DNA from 3 places in the Oceanobacillus timonensis genome. Region 3 is predicted to be linked to each of the others. Evidence: a T-box and tRNA genes for the amino acid it is inferred to sense, from the RefSeq annotation. Region 3 holds a T-box; the other regions hold tRNA genes.
What was found. The T-box of region 3 lies ahead of tyrS (tyrosine--tRNA ligase). A T-box ahead of a tRNA ligase gene usually reads a tRNA of that ligase, here a tRNA-Tyr.
Positions count from the first base shown of each region.

Region 1 (6,406 bases), 1.1 Mb from region 3:
AAAATAACACAATTATCTGAAAGAAAACAATAAACATGAAGGGCAGCCACTTGCCAAATAGATAGAAATAACTTTTGAGAGGTGTGCTAGCCAATCTTGCTGTCATCCCTTTATCCCTGTCTTTAATAAATACCTGTACCATCGAAATCATAATAAAAAAGACGAACATCACAATATATGCCGGAACAATAGACTGAATAACTTCCTGTCTAGCCGTATCATCCACACCTGCTGTAAAGATAGCAATAAATACAACCGTAAATAAAATCGGCAGAAGAAATATCCAAAACACAAGCCCTTTATCCTGTACATGCTTTTTTAATTCCACTATCATAACAGCGTTCATCCTAAACACCTCCAGCTTTACTTTTAATCTCTCAAATTACTTCCAGTCAGTCTAAAAAATACATCCTCTAACCGCGGACGGACAAGTTCTAACCGCTCTACATCTATATTATTTTCTCTACAATAAGAAATCAGATTTTCCATTGCTGACAGAGCTTCTTCTGTATAGATTAAAAATGCATCCTTCTCCTGCGAAACTTCACCATACGATTCCAGCTGTTCCTCTGAAATACAGTCTGCTTTAATATAAATGGAAGGAACTGCATATTGTTGGAGTAATTCACCAACCGCACCATTTTCAATCAATTTCCCTCGATCGAGAAAAGCAACATCATCACAGAGTCTTTCCACTTCCTCCATGTAATGACTCGCATAGATAACAGTCTTTCCAGCAATTTTCAGTTCTTCAATCATTTGAAAAATATATTGTCGTGATTGTGGATCTATGCCAACCGTCGGCTCATCCATAATGATAAGCTCCGGATTATGCATCAGTGCACATCCAATATTCAGTCTCCGCTTCATCCCTCCTGAAAAAGTAGCTACTTTATCCTTGCTCCTTTCGCTAAGACCAATTTGTGTTAACACTTCTCTTGTCCGCTGGGCCAATTTGTTTCCTTTTAACCCATATATTCTGCCAAATAAATATAAGTTGCCAGACGCTGTGATATGCTCCTCCAAAACAATATCCTGTGGAACATATCCAAATTTCTGTTTTGTTTTGTCTGAGATGCGTTGTTTATTCCATTCGATTTTTCCTTGGTAATCGCGAATAATAGATGTAATCATTTTAATTAATGTGGATTTTCCTGCGCCATTTGGGCCGACAAGCCCATAACAGGTTCCCTCAGGGATAGTCATGGAAACATTTTTTAGTGCTTCCGTTTTATCATAACGCTTTGTTACGTTTTGAACCGTCAGCATACTCACCATCTCCTTTCACTTCTATTATGGCAAAGGAATGAAGGTTTGCGGGAAGGAAGGAGATAACATGTAAGGTTGAATGTATGACATGCTGAAATAATTGTATAAAAAAAGAAAGTTACTGTTAGCTGTTTTTTCGGTGCAAGCCTTTATTTATTCACCATTTTTCATGGCTTTCAACGTAATTGCCGTAACGAAATATGTTAAACAGATAATCGCTATGGACACTACAATAGCTGTTGGAAAAGTCATTATTTCCCCTCCTTTCTCTTATATTATGACAAAAGAACAAAGCGTTGGGGAATGGAGGAGAATAGTATGCAGAAATATATGTATGACCTGCTAAGAATACGGATTGACATCTATACAGATTGGAAGAATTGTTCTAGTTAATGGTAGGTTTCATGGTACGATACTTTCCCATATAACCCCCCTTCATATAACTCTATACAAAAGGGGGAATGGCAAATTTTTAAAACAAAATGTAAAGACCAAAGCTCACGCAGGCCTGGTTTCTGTTCTTAGATGCATTTCATGCGTATTTTATTGTGTATACTTACCTTAAATTGTTCCTATTAACTGATGTGAAGAGAATCTAAACCTTTTTTGCTAAAACCAATTATTAACATGGCTTAGCCCATATCAAATATAAGGAACCCGCCAAGTAACGTTCTTCTCTAATCAGATTTACATCAGACTTTTCTATAATAGCAGATATATTTCTATTTTGATGACAGCCTACAGCCTTTAAAGCCAATGGATCTACCATTTTTTGCATTCCTGCCAGGAGTTTATTTTCGCTAATGCCATGTTCCAGCATCAGTATTTTCCCATCCGGCTTACACCACTTTTGAAACTTATTCAGGACCCCCACTGGTTCTTGGTAGGCACAAAAACTAGTAGACGATATGATTGTATCAAAGCTGTTTTCATTTAAATCAAGTCTTTCAACATCATTTTGGATAAGTGTCGTTTGAAAAGGATAATCTTTTGCCGCATACGCTGCTCTTTTCAACATTTCGGAGCTAAAATCCACTCCTGTCAGTTCGATATCTCTACGATAAAAAGGAAAGTTAAGACCTGAACCAATAGCAACTTCCAGAACGTTCCCCGCTGTTTCTTGAAAAATTCGCTTGCGAAATCGATACAATGGATCATTTTTGCGCCGTTTATCATATTTTTCAGCTTGCTTATCAAATTTTTTAATTAATGATTTTTGATTCATATTATTTTATCCCTCAATTTCCTATTTATTTGAATGTTTTTTACTTCATGAAACCTTGGATACCTCCCATGAAATATTATTATTTTAATATTTCGTCTTTTTCACCAAAAAATATCTATTTACTTCATATTCTATAGGGAAACGCACTTGTTTTCTATATAAAAAAATAAAAAAGACGTTAGCGAATTTCCATCCCTGTCTCCTTTTCTAAGGAGACAGGGATTTCTTTCACCAACGTCAAATATTATACAACCAATTATAATACAATCAAAAAAAGAACTCATTTAGAGTTCAGAACTTTGCCCAGGTCTTAGAAGGCAGTTGCATTATTGTTCTAATTCAAGAACGTAATGATAATCGTTACATTAACATACAAATGTATGAGATTTGCACCATAAATATATGTATAAGTAATGGGCCTGAGTGGACTCGAACCACCGACCTCACGCTTATCAGGCGTGCGCTCTAACCAGCTGAGCTACAGGCCCATTTTGATAATGGAGCGGGTGAAGGGAATCGAACCCTCATCATCAGCTTGGAAGGCTGAGGTTTTACCACTAAACTACACCCGCATATTTAAGATGGTGGAGGGAGTAGGACTCGAACCTACGAACCCGATGGGAGCGGATTTACAGTCCGCCGCGTTTGGCCAACTTCGCTATCCCTCCGCTTTTTTGAAAAGATGGTGGCTCGGGACGGAATCGAACCGCCGACACAAGGATTTTCAGTCCTCTGCTCTACCGACTGAGCTACCAAGCCATAAGCAGTTTTAAATTTTTAATGGCGGTCCGGACGGGACTCGAACCCGCGACCTCCTGCGTGACAGGCAGGCATTCTAACCAGCTGAACTACCGGACCAGTTTGGTTGCGGGGGCAGGATTTGAACCTGCGACCTCTGGGTTATGAGCCCAACGAGCTGCCAGACTGCTCCACCCCGCGATATAAATATATAAATCTTATATGGTGGAGGATGCAGGGCTCGAACCTGCGACCCCCTGCTTGTAAGGCAGGTGCTCTCCCAGCTGAGCTAATCCTCCAAAGTACAAATGCGTCAATAAAAATAAAATGGTGACCCGTACGGGATTCGAACCCGTGTTACCGCCGTGAAAGGGCGGTGTCTTAACCACTTGACCAACGGGCCAGTTAATTTTTTCCAAATATTAGACAAATAAATAATTTCACAGGCAGATTTTAAAAGTTGAGCTTAAATCTACGAGCAATCGGGGATTAACCGATGTTCTACCGTGAAGGTACTGTGAAATAATCGATTGCCTGGCAACGTCCTACTCTCGCAGGGGGAAGCCCCCAACTACCATCGGCGCTGAAGAACTTAACTTCTGTGTTCGGCATGAGAACAGGTGTGACCTCTTCGCTATCGCTACCAGACTATTTTTAGCTTGTTTAGGATTTGCACCCTGAAAACTAAATAAGAGTAACGTGACAAACAAAAACTTAGATAAGTCCTCAATCGATTAGTATCCGTCAGCTGCACGTGTCACCACGCTTCCACCTCGGACCTATCAACCTCATCGTCTTTGAGGGATTTTACTCACTTGAAGTGATGGGAAGTTTCATCTTGAGGGGGGCTTCATGCTTAGATGCTTTCAGCACTTATCCTTACCACACGTAGCTACCCAGCTATGCTCCTGGCGGAACAACTGGTACACCAGCGGTGTGTCCATCCCGGTCCTCTCGTACTAAGGACAGCTCCTCTCAAACTTCCGACGCCCACGACGGATAGGGACCGAACTGTCTCACGACGTTCTGAACCCAGCTCGCGTACCGCTTTAATGGGCGAACAGCCCAACCCTTGGGACCGACTACAGCCCCAGGATGCGATGAGCCGACATCGAGGTGCCAAACCTCCCCGTCGATGTGAACTCTTGGGGGAGATAAGCCTGTTATCCCCGGGGTAGCTTTTATCCGTTGAGCGATGGCCCTTCCATGCGGAACCACCGGATCACTAAGCCCGACTTTCGTCCCTGCTCGACTTGTAGGTCTCGCAGTCAAGCTCCCTTCTGCCTTTACACTCTTCGAATGATTTCCAACCATTCTGAGGGAACCTTTGGGCGCCTCCGTTACCTTTTAGGAGGCGACCGCCCCAGTCAAACTGCCCGCCTGACACTGTCTCCGAACCGGATCACGGTCCTGGGTTAGAATGGTCATACAGTTAGGGTGGTATCCCACGGATGCCTCCACGTAAGCTAGCGCTCACGTTTCAAAGGCTCCCACCTATCCTGTACAAACTGCACAAACATTCCATATCAGGCTACAGTAAAGCTCCACGGGGTCTTTCCGTCCTGTCGCGGGTAATGCGCATCTTCACGCATAGTATAATTTCACCGGGTCTCTCGTTGAGACAGTGCCCAAGTCGTTGCACCTTTCGTGCGGGTCGGAACTTACCCGACAAGGAATTTCGCTACCTTAGGACCGTTATAGTTACGGCCGCCGTTTACTGGGGCTTCGATTCAGAGCTTCGCCCGAAAGCTAACTCTTCCTCTTAACCTTCCAGCACCGGGCAGGTGTCAGCCCCTATACTTCGCCTTTCGGCTTCGCAGAGACCTGTGTTTTTGCTAAACAGTCGCTTGGGCCTATTCACTGCGGCTCAGACTCAGCCTGAGCACCCCTTCTCCCGAAGTTACGGGGTCATTTTGCCGAGTTCCTTAACGAGAGTTCTCCCGCTCACCTTAGGATTCTCTCCTCGCCTACCTGTGTCGGTTTGCGGTACGGGCACCTATGATCTAACTAGAGGCTTTTCTTGGCAGTGTGAAATCCGGAACTTCGGTACTTCATTTCCCTCCCCGTCACAGCTCAGAAATATGTCAGACGGATTTGCCTATCTGACTTCCTCGCATGCTTGGACGCACATCCATCGGTGCGCACTCCTTATCCTCCTGCGTCCCCCCATTGCTCAAACAATCATGAGGTGGTACAGGAATATCAACCTGTTATCCATCGCCTACGCCTGTCGGCCTCGGCTTAGGTCCCGACTAACCCTGAGAGGACGAGCCTTCCTCAGGAAACCTTAGGCTTTCGGTGAAAGAGATTCTCACTCTTTTTTCGCTACTCATACCGGCATTCTCACTTCAAAGCGCTCCACCAGTCCTCACGGTCTGACTTCTCTGCCCTTTGAACGCTCTCCTACCATTGTTCGTAAGAACAATCCGCAGCTTCGGTGATACGTTTAGCCCCGGTACATTTTCGGCGCAGCGTCACTCGACCAGTGAGCTATTACGCACTCTTTCAATGATGGCTGCTTCTAAGCCAACATCCTGGTTGTCTGTGCAACGCCACATCCTTTTCCACTTAACGTATACTTAGGGACCTTAGCTGGCGGTCTGGGCTGTTTCCCTTTCGACTATGAACCTTATCACCCATAGTCTGACTCCCAAGCGGAAGTAACTGGCATTCGGAGTTTGACTGAATTCGGTAACCCGGTAGGGGCCCCTAGTCCAATCAGTGCTCTACCTCCAGTACTCTATTGCTTGAGGCTAGCCCTAAAGCTATTTCGGAGAGAACCAGCTATCTCTGTGTTCGATTGGAATTTCACCGCTACCCACACCTCATCCCCGCATTTTTCAACATACGTGGGTTCGGGCCTCCAGTCAGTGTTACCTGACCTTCACCCTGGACATGGGTAGATCACACAGTTTCGGGTCTACGACCGTATACTCACTCGCCCTATTCAGACTCGCTTTCGCTGCGGCTCCGTGTCTTCCACTTAACCTTGCATACGATCGTAACTCGCCGGTCCATTCTACAAAAGGTACGCCGTCACCCATAAACGGGCTTCGACTACTTGTAGGCACACGGTTTCAGGTTCTATTTCACTCCCCTCCCGGGGTGCTTTTCACCTTTCCCTCACGGTACTGGTTCACTATCGGTCACTAGGGAGTATTTAGCCTTGGGAGA
Region 1 is NZ_LT800497.1:4,169,180-4,175,585, forward strand. Features, by position in the region: gene B7E05_RS20450 (ABC transporter permease) at 1-346, opposite strand, end outside; gene B7E05_RS20455 (ABC transporter ATP-binding protein) at 370-1,269, opposite strand; gene B7E05_RS20460 (class I SAM-dependent methyltransferase) at 1,892-2,494, opposite strand; tRNA gene B7E05_RS20465 (tRNA-Ile) at 2,909-2,982, opposite strand; tRNA gene B7E05_RS20470 (tRNA-Gly) at 2,993-3,066, opposite strand; tRNA gene B7E05_RS20475 (tRNA-Tyr) at 3,077-3,162, opposite strand; tRNA gene B7E05_RS20480 (tRNA-Phe) at 3,178-3,253, opposite strand; tRNA gene B7E05_RS20485 (tRNA-Asp) at 3,276-3,352, opposite strand; tRNA gene B7E05_RS20490 (tRNA-Met) at 3,357-3,433, opposite strand; tRNA gene B7E05_RS20495 (tRNA-Val) at 3,456-3,531, opposite strand; tRNA gene B7E05_RS20500 (tRNA-Glu) at 3,561-3,635, opposite strand; rRNA gene rrf (5S ribosomal RNA) at 3,765-3,880, opposite strand; rRNA gene B7E05_RS20510 (23S ribosomal RNA) at 3,947-6,406, opposite strand, start outside.
Region 1: it encodes a tRNA-Tyr, which carries the amino acid that the T-box ahead of tyrS (tyrosine--tRNA ligase) is inferred to sense. The anticodon was not compared.

Region 2 (6,406 bases), 1.1 Mb from region 3:
CGATTTACCTCCGAGTTCTAAGGAAACCTTTTTAATATCTTGAGCGGCATTTTCCATAATTTTCGTACCAACACCGCCGGAACCAGTAAAGGAAACAAAATCGATATCCGGGTGAGAGCTGATGCCATTACCGATGGTAGAGCCTGTTCCGTTTACCAGGTTGAATACGCCTTTAGGAACACCGGCAGCCTCAAATACTTCAGCTAGTAAAACAGCCGCAAAAGGTGTTTCCGTAGATGGTTTTAATACCACTGTGCTGCCTGCTGCGAATGCACTAGCTAATTTTGTGGATGCTTGGTTAGTCGGGAAGTTCCATGGTGTAATCAAACCAGCAACACCAATGGCATCTTTTTGGACAAAGGAATTTTCCCGTTGTTCAGTAAACGCAAAATCACGTACCAGTTTTGCAGCTGTGCGGAAATGATTTAATCCCATTTGGTACTGCACATTGGTTGTAAAAGTGATTGGAGAACCGAGTTCTTTCATAATGACTTCAATAAATTGATCTTTTCGTTTTTCATATTCATCTGCAATGCGGTCTAACAATGCAGCGCGCTCTTCTTGGGTTGTTTGTGAAAACGCCGGAAAAGCATCTCGTGCAGCTTGAACTGCTTTATCAAGATCTGCTTTGGTACCAGAGCTGATCTCACCAATTTTTTCTTCTGTTGCAGGGTTAATCACATCAATTGTTTCGTCTCCAGTGGAGTCAACCCACTGACCATTAATATAATGCTGTATATAGTTATACATTTTATTCCACCCCTTTGCATGTTTTTCAAAAAAGGACATTCAACAACACATTATTGCCCTTTTTGAATATCCATTAATACCTATTCCCACAATAAAAAATGATTAAACATAGAAGAGAACGTGGATTTAGCCAATAAAAAAACTGTCCCTTCTTTATAGGAAGAGACAGTTTTTAAATGGTTAACCGCCAATAATATTGAATCCGGCATCCACATGCAATACTTCACCAGTAATTCCGCGTGCTAAATCACTCAGGAAGAATAATGTTGCATCTCCGACATCATCTTGATCAATGTTACGGCGTAATGGAGCTCTTTCCTCAACAACTTGTGCTTTTTCATTGAAGTTAGCTACTCCTTTTGCAGAGAGTGTACGGATAGGACCGGCTGACACAGCGTTCACGCGAATGCCATCTTTACCCACATCTTCAGCCAAATAACGGACACTTGCTTCCAGAGATGCTTTAGCCACACCCATAACGTTATAGCCAGGAACGACTTGTTCTGCTCCGATATACGTTTGTGTGACAACCGAACCTCCTTCTGTCATCAGTTCTTTCGCAGCATTTGTCACGGTTACTAAGGAATAAGCACTGATTTCTTGGGCGAGCAGGAAGCCGTCACGAGAAGTAGTGACAAATTCACCTTGCAGGTCCTCACGTTTTGCAAAGGCAACAGAGTGAACCAAGCCGTGAATCACACCGATTTTTTCTTTTATCTCCTGAAACGCTTCCTGAACACTTTCATCGGATGCAACATCGCAAGAGATAATTGCTTTTGGTTCGATTTCATGTTTCTCTAAAAGTTTTACTAACTTATTATAGGATCTTTCCTGCCGGTTCGTAAAAATAAGATTAGCTCCGGCATTATGTAGTGATTTGGTAATGCCCCATGCAATACTTCTTTCGTTTGCGACGCCCATTACTACAATATTTTTACCTTCTAAAAGCTTTGTCATACTTTTCCTCCATTCCACATTTTACTTAGCATCTATTATAACTGATTAGTACCAGGTGATAAAGGTAAAACCTGTTTTTCTTTATTTCTATAGAAGAAACGGGTTAAAATAACGAAATCTTATACAAAATATGATTCTGTAACATCGTATTAAAATAGGCATTGACCGTGTTTGAACATCTTTGGAAAAATAAAATAAAGTTTTTTTCATTTTTCTCTTTACAAACGGTTGGTTCCTCGATATAATAAAATTCGTCAGTTTGCGGGAGATACTTTCAAAAACTTCTCAGACAGCAATCATGGCCCGTTGGTCAAGTGGTTAAGACACCGCCCTTTCACGGCGGTAACACGGGTTCGAATCCCGTACGGGTCACCAACTTATTTCAATGAAAAACATATAGGAAACACGCAATGTTATTTTATAACATTTTCAGGCATACATAATATGCTCTGGAGGATTAGCTCAGCTGGGAGAGCACCTGCCTTACAAGCAGGGGGTCGCAGGTTCGAGCCCTGCATCCTCCACCATCATGCCGGCCTAGCTCAACTGGTAGAGCAACTGACTTGTAATCAGTAGGTTGGGGGTTCAAGTCCTCTGGCCGGCACCATTTTTTTATGTATATTATTTACCATATGGTTAACAATACTACGGAGGGGTAGCGAAGTGGCTAAACGCGGCGGACTGTAAATCCGCTCCCTCAGGGTTCGGGAGTTCGAATCTCTCCCCCTCCACCATGTTTTTATTGGGCCATAGCCAAGCGGTAAGGCATCGGGTTTTGATCCCGTGCACCCCAGGTTCGAATCCTGGTGGCCCAGCCTTTTTTTTATGTCTTTTTTATACTCGATAGAGATATTACAGGAGCCATTAGCTCAGTTGGCAGAGCATCTGACTTTTAATCAGAGGGTCGAAGGTTCGAATCCTTCATGGCTCATTACAAGAATGACAAGTACAGAACACACAGAAAACGGGATAAGCTTATCTCGTTTTTTTCTTTATCATGGAGAATTGCCCGTAAACGCTCCCGTTGCAGTAACGTTTCTTTGTATAGATAAGGTTTCGTGAACACCAAGTTAGAAAATGTATAAAACTAAAAAAATACAGTACCTGACCATAATATCAAGTACTTAGTTCTAGTAACGAAATAAGTATCTTCAAAATGAAAAAACGGTAGAATTCATGTTATAATCAAAATAGTTTCTTTTAGTACTTCGTAATAAAAAGCATATTTTTAGATATGATAAATAAAAAGGATGAGCTAGGCATGACCTCTTCAAGGATACCCGGTTTTTATAATATGACAGTAGAAGAAAGGCGAGCATTGTTACGTGAAGCCTTTTCTTTAACAGAAGCAGAAACGCAAAATTTGTCTAACGCAGATGCACTTACAATAGGAAAAGCTGATAATATGATTGAAAATGTCATTGGTACCTATCCATTACCATTTGGATTAGGATTAAATTTTTTAGTAAATGGGAAAGAATATGTGGTGCCGATGGCTATTGAAGAAGCATCTGTTGTTGCTTCTGCCAGCCATATTGCAAAGATAGTCAGAGAGGCTGGCGGGTTTCAAACTGAGTCGAAAGAGAGACTGATGATTGGACAGATTCAGGTTGTCGGCTGTCCGGATTTTCAAGAAGCAAAGCAACAAATCCTTCAACATAAAGAACTTCTAATGAAAGCTGCCGATGAAGCTTATCCGAGCATCGTCAGACGTGGCGGCGGTGTGAGAGATTTAGATGTCCGTATACTCAATGAAGAGGATGCTTCATCCTATAGCAAAATGCTGGTTATGCATATCTATGTAGATACCCGTGACGCAATGGGAGCGAATATGATTAATACAATGGTAGAATCTATCGCGCCAATTGTAGAAGAAATAACAAAAGGAAAAGTATACCTGCGTATTTTATCGAATTATGCAGATCGCAGCCTTGTCACAGCGAAATGCGTGATACCTCCGCATATGTTAAAAACAGGTTCATTTACTGGAGAAGAGGTAAGAGACGGTGTGATTCATGCGTATGAATTTGCTGCTTCGGACCCGTATCGTGCGGTAACGCATAATAAAGGAATTATGAACGGTATTGACCCTGTGGTGATAGCAACAGGCAATGATTGGCGGGCGGTAGAGGCCGGAGCGCATGCTTACGCCGCTAGAAATGGACATTATGGTTCAATGACGACATGGTCAAAAGACGAAGAAGGTAACTTGGTTGGTGAAATCGAACTTCCAATGTCTGTAGGAACAGTCGGAGGGGCAACTCGTGTTCATCCGTTAGCTGATTTCTCTTTATCCATTATGCATATTGAATCAGCAGAGGAACTTGCGCAGGTTATTGTGGCAGTTGGTCTTGCCCAAAATCTTGGAGCGCTCAAGGCATTGGCAACAGACGGTATTCAAAAAGGGCATATGGCCCTTCACTCACGTTCTGTTGCAATAGCTGGAGGAGCAACTGGGGAGATGATTGATGTGATAGCAAAACAATTAGTAGAACAACAAGAAATCCGTGTGGGAAAAGCTGAAGAATTGGTGGAACAGTATAAAAAATGAGTGCAGAAAAAGTAACAGCGTCGGAGAAAACAGCTATCGGTGTAGCTCATAGTAAGGTCATTTTAATTGGAGAGCATGCGGTTGTACACGGACAGCCGGCAATTGCTATTCCATTTCCTTTGATCGGTGTAGAGACGGTGATTGAGTACGTTCCGGGAACGGTGAAAATGGACAGTACTTTTTATCATGGTCCATTGCAGCACGCCCCGAAAGAGCTGGAAGGTATTATTCAATGTGTTTCCAGTTCGTGTGAATATCTCGGCATTCCTTATAAAGACTTGCTGATACGGATTAATTCCTCTGTGCCGCCGGGGAAAGGGCTCGGATCCAGTGCATCCGTAGCTATTTCTGTTATTCGGTCTTTATTCCATTATTGTGAGAAGGAATGTTCACCAGAAGAATTATTGAAATTAGCAAATGTAGCAGAAACTTACGCCCATGGAGCTCCAAGTGGATTAGACACATTAACGATTACTTCTGATAAACCGGTATGGTATAAAAAAGGGACTCCTGTAGACCGTATCGAATTAGGGGAAGACCTTCATTTTATTGTTGCGGATTCTGGAAGAGTTGGCGATACGCGTACATCTGTTGAATCTGTAGCAAATTTGTTAAAAACAGCTCCACATCGTATTCATTCTAAAATAGAGCGTATTGGTGAGCTGACACATCATGCAAAAGAAGCATTGGAAAAAGCGAGCAAACAGTTTTTAGGTCAATTGTTGAATGAAGCGCAAAAAGAGTTGGAAGTATTAGGTGTAAGTGATGCGGGATTAAATAAATTAATTCGTTTTGCACGGGAGGAAGGCGCCCTTGGTGCAAAATTAACAGGCGGCGGAAATGGCGGCTGTATCATTGCGCTTGCGCAAAATGAAGTCCATTCCAAACAACTGGCTGAAAAGTTACGCCGGTTTGGTGCGGCAGCAGTCTGGCCATTTGTTTTAAAGAAATAAAAGGGCACTTCATCCGGTGTGCGTTTTTCATTTCTTGCAGTGGAAGTCTTCCAGCCGGGTTACACTACGGTAAAAGAATGTTTGGACAGGATTGTAGAAAAGGGGATTCAAGTTATGAAAGCAACAGCAAGAGCACATACAAATATCGCTTTAATTAAGTACTGGGGAAAGCGGAATGAGTCATTGATTCTACCCGCGAATAGCAATCTTTCTGTTACGTTAGATGGTTTTTCCACAGAAACAACCGTGCATTTTCAGGAAGGGTTAAAGGAAGACTCCTTTCTCTTAAATGAACAGAACGTAGAAGGAGATGCACGCACAAAGGTAGCGGTATTTTTAGATAAGGTACGGGCTCTTTCTGGAAAGGAAATCTACGCCCAGGTTCAATCTGTGAATCATGTTCCTACTGCTGCTGGATTTGCTTCCTCTGCTTCCGGCCTTGCAGCATTGGCTGCGGCGAGTACGAAAGCAATCGGGCTTTCCTTGGAAGATAGGGAGTTATCAAGGCTGGCCCGCCAAGGTTCCGGATCTGCTTCCCGTTCCATTTTTGGCGGTTTTGTAGAATGGCAAATGGGAGAGCGGGAAGACGGCTTGGATTCGTATGCTGTTCAAGTTGCTGATGAATCTCATTGGGATATTCGCATTGCTGCTGTGGTTTTGTCAAAAACGGTGAAAAAAGTTTCAAGCAGAGAGGGGATGCGTCGTACCATAGATACCTCTCCTTTTTATGCCGGTTGGCTGGAACAGACGGCAAAGGATCTGCAAGAAATCAAACAAGCCATTGCTGATAAAGATTTTGAGAAAATGGGAAGCGTTGCGGAGGCCAATTGTTTGCGAATGCATGCGACGACATTAGGTGCGAACCCGCCTTTTACTTATTGGCAAGATAATACGATGCGTGTGATGCAAACAGTTCAGGACTTAAGAGAACATGGGATTCCTGCTTTCTTTACGATTGATGCTGGACCCAATGTAAAAGTACTGTATCTTCCGGAAGATGAAGATAAAATAAAAAAACGTCTGCAAACAGTGGAAGGCGTTGAAGATATTATTATTAGCAAACCAGGAAGTGGAATTCGTTATCTATAAGGGAGGGAGAAAATGGTGGCCAAATCAATTACAGTCAAAGTACCGGGAAAATTAATGATTGCGGGAGAATTTGCCGTATTAGAGCCTTATCAGAATCTGGCAGTCA
Region 2 is NZ_LT800497.1:4,221,201-4,227,606, reverse strand. Features, by position in the region: gene B7E05_RS20780 (aldehyde dehydrogenase family protein) at 1-750, opposite strand, end outside; gene fabI (enoyl-ACP reductase FabI) at 931-1,707, opposite strand; tRNA gene B7E05_RS20770 (tRNA-Glu) at 2,008-2,082, shown strand; tRNA gene B7E05_RS20765 (tRNA-Val) at 2,159-2,234, shown strand; tRNA gene B7E05_RS20760 (tRNA-Thr) at 2,239-2,314, shown strand; tRNA gene B7E05_RS20755 (tRNA-Tyr) at 2,357-2,441, shown strand; tRNA gene B7E05_RS20750 (tRNA-Gln) at 2,451-2,522, shown strand; tRNA gene B7E05_RS20745 (tRNA-Lys) at 2,566-2,638, shown strand; gene B7E05_RS20740 (hydroxymethylglutaryl-CoA reductase, degradative) at 2,969-4,258, shown strand; gene mvk (mevalonate kinase) at 4,255-5,211, shown strand; gene mvaD (diphosphomevalonate decarboxylase) at 5,326-6,300, shown strand; gene B7E05_RS20725 (phosphomevalonate kinase) at 6,313-6,406, shown strand, end outside.
Region 2: it encodes a tRNA-Tyr, which carries the amino acid that the T-box ahead of tyrS (tyrosine--tRNA ligase) is inferred to sense. The anticodon was not compared.

Region 3 (6,406 bases):
CGGTAACGTCATCTTCTTCCATTAATATCTCTTGAATGATGTCTTTTGTGCGTTTTTGTACTTCATACGTGACATAAGGATATTCGTCTGTAGAAGAAGGGACTGCATCAATAAAGTCACTGGCAATATCATAATTAGCAGCTTCCTCCAGTTCTTCATCTGTGATAAATTCCATATCATGCATGCGATTCAACACTGTTTTCATACGATTAATACCAGGCTGTAATTCTTCTTCTGATTTTAATTCCCCTGCAGCTGTAAACGGTGTATAGGAAGATGGACCTTGCGGGAGTCCTGCCAGATACGCAGCTTGTGGAATCGTTAATTCAGAAGCTTCCACACCAAAAATACCTTTGGAGGCTGTTTGTATACCTGCAATATTACGACCGGATGAATTTCTGCCATAAGGGATAATATTTAAATAAGCTTCCATAATTTCATCTTTCGTAAAATAATTTTCCAGTCGCATTGCTAACAGTATTTCTTTCGCCTTCCGGTCAAAGGATACTTCGTCGGTCAGGACCTGATTCTTGATAAGCTGCTGTGTCAGTGTACTTCCTCCGGTCTGGACAGAAGAATTCAGAAATTCCTGTGCTGTCGCTCTTAAAATGGCTTTGGGCACAACGCCATTATGCTCCGGGAAGTATTCATCCTCTGTCGCAATAACCGCATCCGTTAATGTAGAGGAGATATTCTCAAGACCAACTTCCTCCCGATATAAATCGCTCCGGATATCCCCTAAATAAACTTCATCTGCAAAATAAATACTGGACGTTTCTGAATAATTATAAATATCATCTGCCATCGAGGCTTCACTTCTTAAAGGCTCCTCATGAACGAGAGATGCAAAGTATCCAAGCCCGATACCACCAGCAAAAATGCCGCCGATGACACCTACCACGATAGCAAATAATACCAAATTCCAAACAACGTCATACGTAATTCTTGATACTTGTTGGATAACACCTTCTTTCCACCAACTTTTAACAGTATTAAAAAAACGTTGTAGTTTTTCTTTCATAATTGACATTAGACCTCCTAATTCAACAATTATTATAACATAGAGAAAATATAGTTTGGTAGTGAGATGATAAATAGCTTGCGTAAGAAGTCCATTTATGCTATGAATAGTATTATCATATCCATTTATCTTTTATAAACATGGAAGGATCGAAGTAGCATTGGTGAATCCCTATCATAGAGAGCTGACGGGTGGTGTAAGTCAGTATATATTCCCATGCGAATTACAGTCTGGAGTTTTTCTTTTGATGAGCAGGAATAGCATTTGTTCATCAAAAGAACGGTGAAAAACATCGTTAACAAACCTTAAGTGGCTATATTATGATAGCAACAAGGGTGGTACCGCGAATCCAACTCGTCCCTTTCTTACCAGAGAGGAGGCGGGTTTTTTATTTTCTCCTTTCAAAGCGGAGAAGTAGCCGGGATTGTCAGTAAAACGAAACTATCTATTAATGGAGGAAAGAGTATGAATATTTTACAGGACTTAGAAGACAGAGGACTAGTGAATCAAGTAACAGATCGGGATGGATTAGAAAAACATCTCGAAAATAATCAAGTAACCTTATACTGTGGATTTGATCCGACAGCGGACAGCTTGCACATCGGGCATTTGGTTCCTTTAACGATGCTGCGCAGATTTCAACGGGCAGGCCATAAGCCGATTGCATTAGTCGGCGGGGGCACCGGCATGATTGGCGACCCAAGCGGGCGTTCAAGTGAACGCAGTTTAAATACCGAAGAAGTTGTTTTTGGCTTTACAGAAAGTATTCAAAAGCAAATCGCCAAAATTGTAGATATGGATGATTCCTCCAGTGATAATCAGGTTGTATCCCGTAACAATCATGACTGGCTGGGGCATATGACCATCATTGATTTTCTCCGTGGTGCAGGAAAACATTTTGGAATCAATTATATGTTGTCCAAGGATTCAGTTGCTGCAAGGCTGGCACAAGGGATTACCTTTACGGAGTTCAGCTACATGATTCTACAATCTTTAGACTTTTTACGATTATATGAAGAAGAGAATTGTACATTACAGATTGGCGGTAGTGATCAGTGGGGAAATATTACAGCCGGCATGGAACTTATTCGTCGTTCCAGGGAAAATCAAGGGGAAACAGCGGAAGTTTACGGTTTAACTGTACCATTGATTACAACGGCAGATGGAACCAAATTTGGAAAAACGGCCGGTAATGCTATTTGGTTAGATGCTAAAAAAACATCCCCATATGAATTTTATCAGTTTTGGATTAATGCGGATGACCGTGATGTTATCCGTTTTATCAAATACTTTACTTTTCTTTCTGACGAAGAAATCGCTGTGTTAGAAAAAGAAGTAGAAACACAGCCGGAAAAACGAGTTGCACAACGCCGTCTGGCAGAAGAAATGACTCGCAGTATTCATGATGAAGCTGCTCTAGAACAGGCGCAGAGAATTTCTGCAGCATTATTCAGCGGGGATATCAAACAATTAAAGCTAGATGAAGTGGAGCAGGCATTTAAAGATGTCCCAAACTATGATACGGTAAAAGAACCAATCGGACTGATTGACTTACTGGTGAATGCTTCTATCTCTTCATCCAAACGCCAAGCAAGAGAAGATGTGAAAAATGGAGCTGTCTATATCAATGGAGAACGTGTTCAAGATATAGAATATACGGTGGATGAATCGGACCGGTTAGGTGATGCTTTCACGGTAATCCGCAGAGGGAAGAAAAAATACTTCTTAATTCGTTTTCAATAAAGAAAAGACAGTCAAAAAAATAGATTTGACGTAAAAGGAAGCGTCAAATCTATTTTTATACATCGGAGTATGAAGTTCCATGTTTTATTCATTACTAAAAAATAGGGCCAGTGTTCCGGGACCGGAATGTGCACCAATGACGGAGCCGACCATTTCAATAATAATGTTTTCTTCTTTTACTCCAAATCTGTCCTGTATCATTTTTGATAGTTCCTGTGCTCGGGGTAAATCATCCCCGTGACTGATACCAATAGTTTGATTTTGTAAATCGTTGCTGCGCTTGTCCATGACATCAACCATACGTTTGAGCACTTTCTTTGTACCTCGGATTTTTTCCAGAGGAATCAGCTTTCCGCCATCCACATGCAAAAGGGGTTTAATGTTTAATAAGCCGCCGACAAAAGCTGCTGTTTTACTGACGCGGCCTCCACGATACAGATATTCCAAATTGTCTACTGTAAATATATGTTCCATCTTTGCAGCATTTTTTTCAGTTTGTTCAATAATATCGTTAAAGGAAAAATCATTCTGCGCCATTTTAGCGGCTTCTAATACTACCAAACCAAGCCCCAGGGAAGCGCATTTGGAATCAATGATATGCAGCGGTGCTTCTGGATTATTTTCTTTAAGTTCCTGCTCCACCATTTTTGCAGCTTGGCAGGTTCCTGATAATTCGGAGGAGAATGCAATATAGATCAAAGGTTTTCCTGCTTCTGCGTAGGAAGTGAAGATTTCTTTAAACTGATTGGCTGATGCTTGTGACGTTTTTGGAGCTCCGCCTTCCCGCATGGCATCATAGATCGTTTTCGGGGTAATATCGATACTGTCTTGATAGTCTTTGGATTCCAGGTGAACAGTTAATGGTATCATTTCAATATGATATTCGTTATAATAATGTTCGGATAAATCACATGCACTGTCTGCCAGAATGGTGACGGACATTATAATCACATCCATTTCTTTAAGAGTAAGATTGTATACTAAGTTTACGTTTAATAAAATAGTTAGTCAAAAATTTAATCAAGGAGGCTGTGATGTGTTTTATGTTGAAGCAAAAAGGATAAGCATTGTTATAATAGGAGCTTTATTAAATGCAGCTGCTTTAAATTTCTTTCTGATAGGTGCCAATGTATATGCCAGTGGTTTTACAGGGGCAGCTCAGCTGTTATCCAGTATTTTTAACGATTTCTTGGGGATTGGTTTATCCACAGGTATTCTCTTAGCTCTTTTAAATATTCCTGTCTTGATATTAGGTTGGATAAAAGTAGGAAAGGGATTTACGATTTATAGTATTATATCTGTCTTTTTCTCTACTTTATTTTTAGAAGTATTACCGCTCATTTCGATCTCAGAGGATATTATTTTAAATGCGGTATTTGGCGGTGTTATTGCTGGTGTCGCTGTCGGGATGACATTAAAGGCCGGGGCTTCTACAGGCGGGATGGATATTGTTGCCATGATTTTATCACGTCTGAAAGATAAACCGATTGGGAATTATTTTTTAATTATGAATTCCTTGATTATTGTTATTGCCGGTGTTTTGTATGAACCTGAAAATGCTTTATACACGATGCTGACATTGTATGTAACGACCCGGGTAATTGATGCTATTCATACCCGTTATGAAAAAGTAACTGCGTTTATTGTTACCAAGAAAACAGATGAACTGCAACAAGCTATTCATGAGACAATGGTGCGCGGGATAACCATTTTACCTGCAAAGGGAGCTTATACAAAAACAGATAAGAGTCTGATGTATCTGGTTGTCACAAGGTATGAATTATATGATTTGGAAAGAATTATTAATGAAGTGGATCCAGAGGCATTTACAAATATTGTGGAAACCGCCGGCGTTTATGGTTTCTTTAGAAAAGATTAAAAAGGTGTGGATAGGATGAAACGTTGGTATGTTATTGTTGCTGTGATAGTCTTGTTAGCAGGTTGTGGAAATAGAGGAGAAGAAGTCATTGAGCCGGCTGCTCCTGGTGAGAACGATGAAGCGGCAAGCACAGTGATGTTCCAGGAAATTGATATTACAGCAGATGGCGAACAGTTCTATATCGTTGGCCAGGCGAAGACAGATGGAGATGCTTTCTTCTATCGAGTGGAACAGGATGAAGAAACCGTGCAAGAGGAAGAAATGGTTGACTTGGAAGAATCAGATCCAGACGCTTTTCAACAATTTGAAATCATGGAGACTTTCTCGGAAGAAACACTGGAACAGGAGGAGCCTCCCATTGTCGTGATGTATGGAAAAGATGCGGATAATAATGAAATTAATCCCAATTATGTACCGATAGATACAGAAGAATAGCGTATTTTCTTCTGTCCGGTACTTTAATAAGTTATACTTATTCAGACAGTAAAAAAGAGGCGGGAAACCCCGGCCTCTTTTTAATAACCAAACTTCACAAATATTTCTTCTACTTTTGGATTGATATTTTCCCAATCCGCATCAAAATGTTTGTTGACGGTAATAAAATTTTGGTAGCCAAATACATTATCAACGTCTTCCAATTTCATTAATTCATTTAAAATTTCATGTTCGCTTACATCACCAGGCATAACAGATATACTGTTCGTCCCGGAGAAAATGATGCTGTCAGCTGTATATTTCATCGCGTTTGGATTCGGTGTCGGCGAAATATGTATTGCCATGTGCATACCTCCTCATATAATTAACCATAAGTTCATATTAACAGAAAATCAAAAAGAGATAAAGAAAGGAAAGTTGCGAATGGCAGCTTTCCTGAAATTAAATAATAATATCCTTTTTATTAAGATTTAAATATTCTTCTAAAAATATGCCAATACCATCTTCTTCATTGGATAAGGTCTGATGTTTCGATACAGAGATAAGTTCATCAATGGCATTCCCCATTGAAACGCCGACGCCGGCATAATCAATCATCTCTAAATCATTATCTTCATCGCCAAAAGCGATAATATTTTCTCTGGCTATATGGTATTCATCTGCTATACGCTTCAGACCGACTGCTTTATTCATGCCTTTTTTTATGATTTCAATAATATTCCATGGCGCTCCCCATTTACGGTGTTCGATAACCTCAGCATGGTAATCATTTAAATGCGTTCGTAAGGCTTGCACTTGCGAGGCATCTGGATAAATTAGAACGGAAGTCGGATCATATTTTAATTTTGACTTAATATCGCCGATAATGTATGGCGATTCCTCGGGGAACCCTTGAAAGATAGTCATTAAATCTTCGTTATATTGATCTAAATAAACCTGATCCTGTACCTCAGCTAATATATTATTTACTTTCACTTCGTTGGAAACATCAATAATCCGATGGGCGGTATTTAAAGGCATCGGGGTGTGAATACCTTTCCAGCTGGTATCCAGAGGATGATGCACAAATGCTCCATTAAAATTTACCATGGGCGTTTTTAATTGAAGTTCCTGGTAGTATTGTATACTGGCACGGCCAGGTCTGCCGGTAGCGATGACCACAACATGACCGTCTTCCATTGCCTGGGATATCACTTGCTTGTTCCGGTTGCTTATTTTCTTGTCATCACTTAATAAGGTACCATCCAAATCAAGTGCAATTAAATGCCTGTTTTTGTTTTCCATTCCTTCACCTCTCATCTAACTTTATCCTACCATGATTTGAAAAT
Region 3 is NZ_LT800497.1:3,090,973-3,097,378, reverse strand. Features, by position in the region: gene B7E05_RS15185 (transglycosylase domain-containing protein) at 1-1,021, opposite strand, end outside; T-box leader at 1,154-1,386, shown strand; gene tyrS (tyrosine--tRNA ligase) at 1,487-2,764, shown strand; gene B7E05_RS15175 (DegV family protein) at 2,849-3,706, opposite strand; gene B7E05_RS15170 (YitT family protein) at 3,801-4,643, shown strand; gene B7E05_RS15165 (hypothetical protein) at 4,659-5,078, shown strand; gene B7E05_RS15160 (NifU N-terminal domain-containing protein) at 5,159-5,422, opposite strand; gene B7E05_RS15155 (Cof-type HAD-IIB family hydrolase) at 5,520-6,362, opposite strand.